Regions from separate parts of the Gemmatimonas groenlandica genome, predicted to be linked through region 1. Evidence: riboswitches for the same ligand, from Rfam matches in the RefSeq annotation. Region 1 holds a riboswitch; the other holds the start of a gene.

Region 1 (4,211 bases):
GTCACTGCGCGTCACCCTCCAGTCTACCACCGGAGGTGACTCGGGACCTGATTAGCGCACCTTCCTACCCTCAGGTACGTTACCCCAGTCCCGCTGTTAAGACACCCGAAGGAGCCGGCAGCGATGCCGCGGAGTCCCCAATGATTACGTCGAAACGTCTGCTGGCGATTCACCGCGATGCCGGGCGTCGTGTCTCGGTGGTGCTTTCCGCGGCTGTGTTGCTCGCCGCGATGACGGGCTGCGCAAGCAAGTCCGCCAGCAAGAGCGGGGACTTCGGAACCAGTAGCGTGCAGACGGCGGTCATTCAGAACGCGCAAGGCTCCGCCACCGGGATCAACATGGTCTCGACCACGGAGGTCAATAGCGTCCTGATCAACGCGCCCGTCGAGAAAGCCTGGGCGGCGCTGCAGGAAGCCTATGCCTCGCTCACGATTCCGGTCACCGAGTTGAACCAGCAGACGCGGACGATCGGAAACAACGCGTACCGGGTGCGCCGCCGGATCGGCGATGTGCCGACGATGCGGGCGCTGGACTGCGGCGGGGACTCGGGCATGCCGAACGCGGAAACCTACCAGCTCCTGCTGACGGTGAAGTCGCGCATCATCCCGAACGACGCCGGCGGGAGTGTCGTCCAAACCACGCTCGAGGGAACAGGGAAGAACGCCACCACGGCCGCCAGCAGCGACGTGCGCTGCTCGTCGATGGGCGCCTTGGAAAAGAAGATCGCCGACCTGGTCAAGGCCAAAGTCGCCGCCAAGTAGTCCGCCCGGCTCGCGGGAGCTTGCCGGACCCGGTTGACCCACCCGCCGACCCGGACTAAGCTTAGGGTTCTGTTCCGTGCCGCCGTGGCCTCCAGTACCTCTGGCTGCGGCGATCCACGTAGATGTCGGAGTTCGAACACCCGGCCGGCCAGGCCGTCCGGGCAACCATCCTAGAATGCCTACGATCAATCAGCTGGTCCGCCGCGCCCGTAAGGACGTGGTGGAGAAGTCCAAGGCACCCGCGCTCAAGAGCAATCCGTTCAAGCGTGGCGTGTGCACCCGCGTCTACACCACGACGCCCAAGAAGCCCAACTCGGCGCTGCGCAAGGTTGCGCGTGTTCGTCTCACGAACCAGCTCGAGGTGACGGCCTACATCCCCGGCGAAGGACACAACCTGCAGGAGCACTCGATCGTGCTCGTGCGCGGTGGTCGTGTGAAGGACCTTCCCGGCGTGCGTTACCACATCGTTCGCGGCACGCTTGACGCATCGGGCGTCAACGGCCGTAACCAGAGCCGTTCGAAGTACGGCACCAAGCGCCCCAAGAAGGGCGCCGCGGCTGCTGCAGCCGCCAAGGGAGGTAAGAAGAAGTGAGCCGCCGCAAAAGTGCAGTAAAGCGCACCATCCTTCCTGACGCACGCTACGACAGCCAGACCGTCTCGAAGTTCATCAACAACCTGATGATTCAGGGTAAGAAGTCCACCGCCGAAGGCATCTTCTATGGCGCGATGGACATTGTTGAGGCCAAGACCAGCCAGCCGGGCGTGGGCGTGTTCAAGCAGGCGTTGAACAACCTCAAGCCGGTGGTCGAAGTGAAGAGCCGCCGTGTTGGTGGCGCCACGTACCAGGTGCCGGTCGAAGTCCGTCAGGATCGCCGGTCCGCCCTCGCCATGCGTTGGCTCATCGGGTATTCGCGCGACCGTAACGAGAAGTCGATGGCCGAGAAGCTGGCCGCCGAAGTACTCGCCGCGAGCCGTGGCGAAGGCAATGCGATCAAGAAGAAAGAAGACACGCATCGCATGGCCGAAGCCAACAAGGCGTTCGCGCACTATCGCTGGTAGTCACACAGCCGGCACGATTATTTCAACTGCCTCGGGATATCCCGAGGCAGTTGTCGTTTCAGGGTGGGCATCGTCACAGGTTCGGCCGCGTTGTTTTACGCACGGCATGAAGCGTTGCCCGCCTGAAATGGCCGCGTCAACTTGATGTGGTGCGCTGCCTCACTACCGAGGTCGCGAAACGGCAAACCCGACGGAAGTCGGGGACGCAAAGCTCCGGGGCTTACACGTGGTCCGCCACGTCAGCCGGCCGAGTTACCGAACGAACCCGCTCGCGGAGTTGCAGTGCTCAATCGTGCGATGTCGCACACCCGACTCATCGCGCTCGCTGGGGCGATGCTGTTGCTGGCATCCTGCCGGTCGGCCAACCCGACGACGGCGCTGGACCCCAGCGGTGGCAGTCAGGTGTCCCTGGATGCGATGGTCTCCGGACCATCGATGCGTAACGACGCGGCGTCGCAGCTGGCCGTGCTCCGCTACGCCAATCGCCTCCCCCGCATCGACTTCCCGACCGTCCGCCCGGAGTGCCTGACGCAAGGCGAAGACTTCGGGTCGTGGACCGTGCGCTTCGATGGATACGGTTGTGTGGCCGTAGACGGCGAAGGACGGCAGGCGTCGCTCGCGATGGGCCCAAAGGCGGCGCAGAAGGACTATATGACCCACGCGCCGATGGTGCTCGGTCCGCAGTACGGCAGTCGCCTGGTGATGCATACCCGCCTCGAGACGACGGCACAGTTGCGAAACGGCACCCCGAACCCCTGGGAAGTCGGGTGGGTCATCTGGCAGTATACCGACGATCAGCGGTTCTACTACTTCATCCCGAAGCCCAACGGGTGGGAACTCGGCAAGCGCGATCCGGCCTACCCGGGTGGCCAGCGGTTCCTGGGCTCGGGCTCGGAGCAGACCTTCCCGATCGGCCGAACCTATGATGTCACGATCGTTCAGGTCGATGAAGCGATCGCGGTGTTCGTCGATGGCCATGAGATCATACGGCTCCGTGATCAGGAGAGCCCGTATCGGCAGGGGCGCATCGGCATCTATGCCGAGGATGCGACGGTGAAGGTGCATTCCGTGCGGGCGCTCTAGCGCGAAACCGCTGGTGAGGGCCATCACATGATGGCGCTATCACACTGCGCGGTAGGTGTGGGCTAGCCCGCATGTGTGCTGGGACAGGAAATCTGCTGACGGTGACCTTGCCTGACGTTGTGACGTCTATCGCAGAACGTCACACTGCTGGTATTGTCATCCAGTCAACATCCCGAGAATCGGCGGGCCCAGCCAGGGACCGCTCAATCCGACCAGTAGGATTCGGTTCGCGGGTAGTCCCTGTCCCCTGTTCCATTGCCGCTCCTCTCCGACTCTCCGGAGCCGTCGCGCCGTCGCGTTCGGGCATCGAGAGTGACCCTTGCGGTCGCACTCGTCTGTCTGGCTGCGGCACCGGCTCGTGCTCAGGGCACTCCTGCTGAGCGCTACACTGCTGCCCTGAATGTGGGCTACGCCGCCAAAGCGCGCGGCGACACGGCCGCCGCCCGACTGAGTTTCGAGCAGGCGATTGCCGCCGACACGAGTCAGGCGCTGCCGCGAATCGAACTCGGCTATCTCGCGCTCGCCGGTGGTGATCGACCGCGCGCGGCCGACTATCTGCGTCAAGGCGTCGATCGCGACGCGTCGCGCCCCGAAGTCCATCGACAGCTTGGCTACGTGCTGATCAGTCTCAAGCGCACGCGCGAAGCCATCACGGCGTTCGAGGGCATCGCGAAGACGACCAGCGGACTCACGCCGGTCGACCATCTGGCGCTCGGCTATCTGTACGACGACGTCGGTCGCGAAAAGAGTGCGCTCGCCGCGTTCAAGGCGGCGTCGCTGGCCGAAGACACCGTCGTCTCGATGCCGGCGCAGCGCGCGTTGCGCGTCAAGCAGGGCCCCGGCACGTCGTATTTTTCCGAAGGCTACATCGCGCCGTTCTATCAGACGCGATTCAAGAACACGATTGCCACCGGGTTCACGCGGCTCGGGATCGAGAGCGGCAGTTCCTGGGGCCAAGCGCTGTATACGTCGCTCCGCGTGACACGTGATTCGAAATCGTCGGGCGGCCTTCAGTCGCGGGTACTCAGCGACAATGCCGCGATCCTCGCCGGCGGCGTGCGCGTGCGACCGGCGCGCGGTCCGATCTGGTTCTACGCCGAAGCGGGCGGCGCGCGATCGCTGCTCTCCGGCGCCGAGAATTCGTGGACGCGCGACATCCGTGCGGGCGCGTACGTGATCCTCGCGCACGAACTGCAGCTTGGTGACGGCGCCAACGTGCGTCTGCTCACCGATCTTTCGGGCGACGTGAGCTGGTACGAGCGTTTCGACAAGAACGTGATCGGGTACATGCAGCTGCGAGAAGGATTC
Region 2 (4,211 bases), 410 kb from region 1:
ACTTGTGCGCAATTCTAATCGGGTCATCCGGGAATTCCGGGAAACGCCGCGCGAATCTTGAGGAAGAAGTAGGCATCGTCGCGATACCGTAGGCGACGCGCTTGAGGGCTTTGATCTTATTGTTGCAGCCCTCGAGGACACCGGAGTTGATTGGATAGCGGCAGTGACTGAGGATGCCGTCGAGATGGCGCTCCAGCATCGCGGTAAACTTTCGGAGCGCCGGAATCCTGCTGCGGAGCGCGCGACGTCGCCAGGCCTTCCAGAACCGGAGGGCGGCGACGGGCGATCGATACTGCCAGAGACGTTTGAGATCGTCCTTGAGCACGTACACGATAAAGAGCGCGCGATTGGCGCGGAGCAGGTCGCGCAGGCGTACGCGCTCGCCACGCGTCTTGAGATTCGCCTTGTTTCGCAGCAGTAGCCAGCGGGCGCCTTTGATGACACGCCGCGCCTCGCGCACCTTCCCCTGCCCAGCGGCGGCGGCGAGCCGATTCGTCTCATCGACGCGCACGCGATCGATCACGTCCAGCGCGTACTTGGCGACGATGTGAAAGAGATCGTACACCAGCGCGGCCTGCGGATAATGCACGCGCAGCTCCGCCGCATACGGCTTCCACATGTCGACGGCCACGGCGTCCACGGCGGCGCACCGCGTCGGCCCCAGCGCCGTCAGAAAGCCGCGCAGCGCTTCTTGATCGCGCCCGCGCGCGATCCACACTACGCGCTTGCGGTCCACATCCAACACGACGGTCGCGTACTGGTGCCCCCGGCAAATGGCGAATTCATCAATCGCGATCCGTCGCAGCCCATCGAGGTGGTCCTCGGCCGCGCCAAGGCGCTGCGCGAGCGCGCGCTGATCGATCTGCTTGACCGTGTCCCAGCCCACGCCGAACCACGCCGCAACCTGTTTGATCGGCAGCACCTGCGCGAGCCGCGCGATCTTCTCCGCGAGCCGGGTCGTCATGCGCTGATAGCGATCGAGCCAGGGCACCGCCTCGACGGTCGGCCCACAGCGCGGGCACTGCAGGCGCGCCCGCGGAAACACGAGCCACGTGTCCCACTCGCCGAGCGGCAGGTCGCGCACGCGGCGCTCACTCACGTCGTGAATCTTCTCGACGATCGCGCCACACTGGCTGCATCGCTTCGGGGCACCGGCCTTCGCGCGCAACATCAACACCAAGCGCGGCGCGGGCGCCCCGAACACGTCATCGCCCTCTGCCTCCGTCTCGACCCGCTCGACGTCAAACCCTTCCCACTCGCCCAGCAGCTTCAGCAGGGCATCCGATACCGGCTCGGTCATGGCTCACCTCCGTGCCGTTTACGATGCCGAGCGGCGCGCCCGATGTCACGCCGCCATCCCTAAATTCCCGGAAGACCCCTTTAATCGAACGCGGTACTTTGCCTCCTTCGCCACTTTCAAGAATCTGAGACGATTGGCGAAGGGCGCGCTGCCGGCGAAAGTTAGCTGGACTCTAGGTCCTGCCGACCGGGCTACATCGAGACAGGCGGATCAAGATCTTCGGCCGACCGACCCGACAATGGACTCATTCGGCTTGGGCCGTCCGTACGACATGTGTCCGAAGCTCATTCGAGTGGGCAAGTGTGCTCAAAAAAGGCGAACTGTCTATGGCCGGCTTCACCGTGGCGCCTCGACTTTTGGAGGCTTAGAGTCATTGGACCCTATGGATCCTCCGAAATGCATAGAACGGCGGACACACTGAGTCGGAGCCCGGGATGTTTAGGGGGACGGTTTACTAGTGCTGAAGCCTAGGTGAGTTGCTGCGGGCGACCGGCGAATCGGCAAATAGGGGCAACAGTTACAGCGATCGTAATCTCCGTCACACCATTGGATTGCCTCGTTGCCTTCCTCTGTGGTATCCGTCAATCCTGTGGTTCTGGTCGGTTCAGAATTCCGCTGGTGGAAATCTGCCCAACGAGCCTGCAAAGGCAAAACCGGCGAAAGCCGGTGACGCAAAGCTACGAGGCTAACGCGACCAAGGATTCTCGTCGCCATGCTAGTCGAGCCGCTCAGTCGCCCTGGAGGGCAAGTGGTACGTTTTTGGAGTTTCAACCGGATGATCCTAGAGCTAACGGCTGTCGTCCTGCTATGTGCATGTGCCGATGGAGCGACTGTCAACGAGCCAGCGAGTGCGCAAGCCGAAGCTGTCAACATCGACGCGTCGGCAATGGTTCGTCAGCAGGCTGCGATAGCAATTGGAGAACAAAGGACACTTTGGGTTTCCCCGTCGCTGAAGAGCAAGTCACGTAGCACCGTGCAGCCATCGTGGCGCTCGTCGAATCCAGCGATTGCATCGATCGTACCTCAGGCAAACGGCGGACAGTACGCGGTCGTGACTGGCCTGGCAAATGGTGCTGTTTACGTCATTGCGCGTACGCCAGCCGCCGTCGACTCCTTCCTCGTTATTGTAGGAACCGGACCTGCGGCACTTCGCTTTGCGGCCTCGACATTCGCGCTGACGAGGGGCGACACCGCGCGTATAATTCCACTGGACACGGGAAGCACTTTATCTTACAGCTCGCTGAGTTCATCGGTCGCTACTGTTACGACGAGTGGACTGATTACAGCGCTGGCCTCGGGCGAAGCAAAGATTCGCGTCTCGAGTGAGCTGGGCGCATCGGGCGAGATCAGCGTAACAGTGTCGGCAACGGTCGTGCCTCCTCCGCCAGTAGGCGGGAATCGGATTGTGGCGGCGCTGACGCGGATCTCCGTTGGTTCTGGAAGCGCACTCGTGTCGAGCGGAGTGCCATTGGTGGCCGGCGCTTTACGGGACACTGACGTTAGCGCTGTTCGCGTGTTTGTTGGTGGAGTCGAGCAGCGGATTTTTGTCGCGGCATTGCAGGGGCGCCATCCAGATGGATCGCTCACTTCTATTTTGCTGCAGTTTCCATACGCGCTGGCCTCGGGTATACCCGTTGCAGCAGAGATAGTTCTGGGATCGAGCCGCACTTTGGGCGACCTGCCTCCACAGGTAAATAATCCGGGGATGCCTGATGCAGTGATCCTGCCGACTGATCCGAACTATCTAGTTCAGACTGACTTGGTCGGCGCGACGCGATCCGTTGAAAGTACGAGCGCAATCTCATCGTTTGCGTCAAAGTATGACGCAGACTTTCGGACATTCGCTGATCTTCATTGGGCGACTTACTCCGACCAATGGGAACAGAACTACTATGATCGCGCGCAAGTGTACTACGCGCAGTGGGTTCGAACGGGTAACCCTGAATATTGGACTCGAGGGACGCGCCAAGTGCTCGCGTATCGGAAGGGGTATCTTGAGCCGAATGCGTACGGAACCTCTCCTCACTGGTCGCAGATCGATGGCGTCGCGCTGCACTATCAGTTGACGGGGGATGAAATGTCACGATTCGCCGTCGGACGTGTCGCCGAAGTGCTTCGCTACTTTCGTGATAACGCTCGTATCGTTGGCCATCCGGATATCGACTCTAGAATCTTAGCCCGAACGCTTGCCGCGCAACTTTGGAGTTGGCGTCTGCAGGCCCGCGGAAACGAAGCAATTGCGACGGCGGCGGAGATCTCCACGTTTGTCTCAACTGTTCTAGGCCTTCAGGCAGCCGACGGCGCGTGGAGATACCCAATCATCTGCGCACCTCTAAGTGCCGGTCTGACATACATGGATGGCATGCTCAACGAATCGCTAATTCAGGCCTATATCCACCATAGTCCAAATCCCGCGATTCTTGCGAAGGTAAGGAAGTCCGCTGACTACATGTGGAGCCGGTGGAAGGTAGCCAGCCAGGCGGTGGAGTACGCGCCAGGCTGCCCGCCTAACTCAACGGATCCTGATTCCTATCCAGAGCTCAATAATCTGGTTGTCAACAGCTACGCTTGGATCTACGCGCAAACAGGTGACGTCGTGTTTCGTCAACGCGCGGACTCGCTGTTCAATGGTGGAGTTCGCGGGCAGTTTCTCTACGGGCAGAAGCAGTTTAATCAGCAGTACACAACGTCCTACCGCTACTTCTTCTGGCGTTCCGCTCGGTAGAGCGAACGCGTGAGTGAGCTTGCCCGCATTCCGTACTCACTTTTCTCCGGGATGCGACGGAGTGGGAGGTAGCCATGGCCGCTAGTTCAGCGAAGGGTTTGAGCAAGCAGCCGGCCGGCTGGTAGCGTTGAAGGGCATCTCGATGGAGCAGGCGGAGCGCGATCGCTCGATTCGCGTCACCCTGCT

What was found. Region 1 has a riboswitch for cyclic di-GMP ahead of HKW67_RS10555 (hypothetical protein). Riboswitches for the same ligand answer to the same signal wherever they lie in the genome.
Region 2: it holds a riboswitch for cyclic di-GMP, as region 1 does, so the genes downstream of both, HKW67_RS12225 (Ig-like domain-containing protein) here and HKW67_RS10555 (hypothetical protein) in region 1, are expected to answer to the same signal.

The regions. Positions count from the first base shown of each region.
Region 1 covers NZ_CP053085.1:2,490,828-2,495,038, reverse strand. The annotation lists gene HKW67_RS10570 (hypothetical protein) at 216-761, shown strand; gene rpsL (30S ribosomal protein S12) at 937-1,353, shown strand; gene rpsG (30S ribosomal protein S7) at 1,350-1,820, shown strand; cyclic di-GMP riboswitch class I at 1,991-2,080, shown strand; gene HKW67_RS10555 (hypothetical protein) at 2,118-2,903, shown strand; gene HKW67_RS10550 (tetratricopeptide repeat protein) at 3,216-4,211, shown strand, end outside.
Region 2 covers NZ_CP053085.1:2,896,458-2,900,668, reverse strand. The annotation lists gene HKW67_RS12230 (ISL3 family transposase) at 1-1,300, opposite strand, end outside; cyclic di-GMP riboswitch class I at 1,937-2,032, shown strand; gene HKW67_RS12225 (Ig-like domain-containing protein) at 2,013-4,025, shown strand.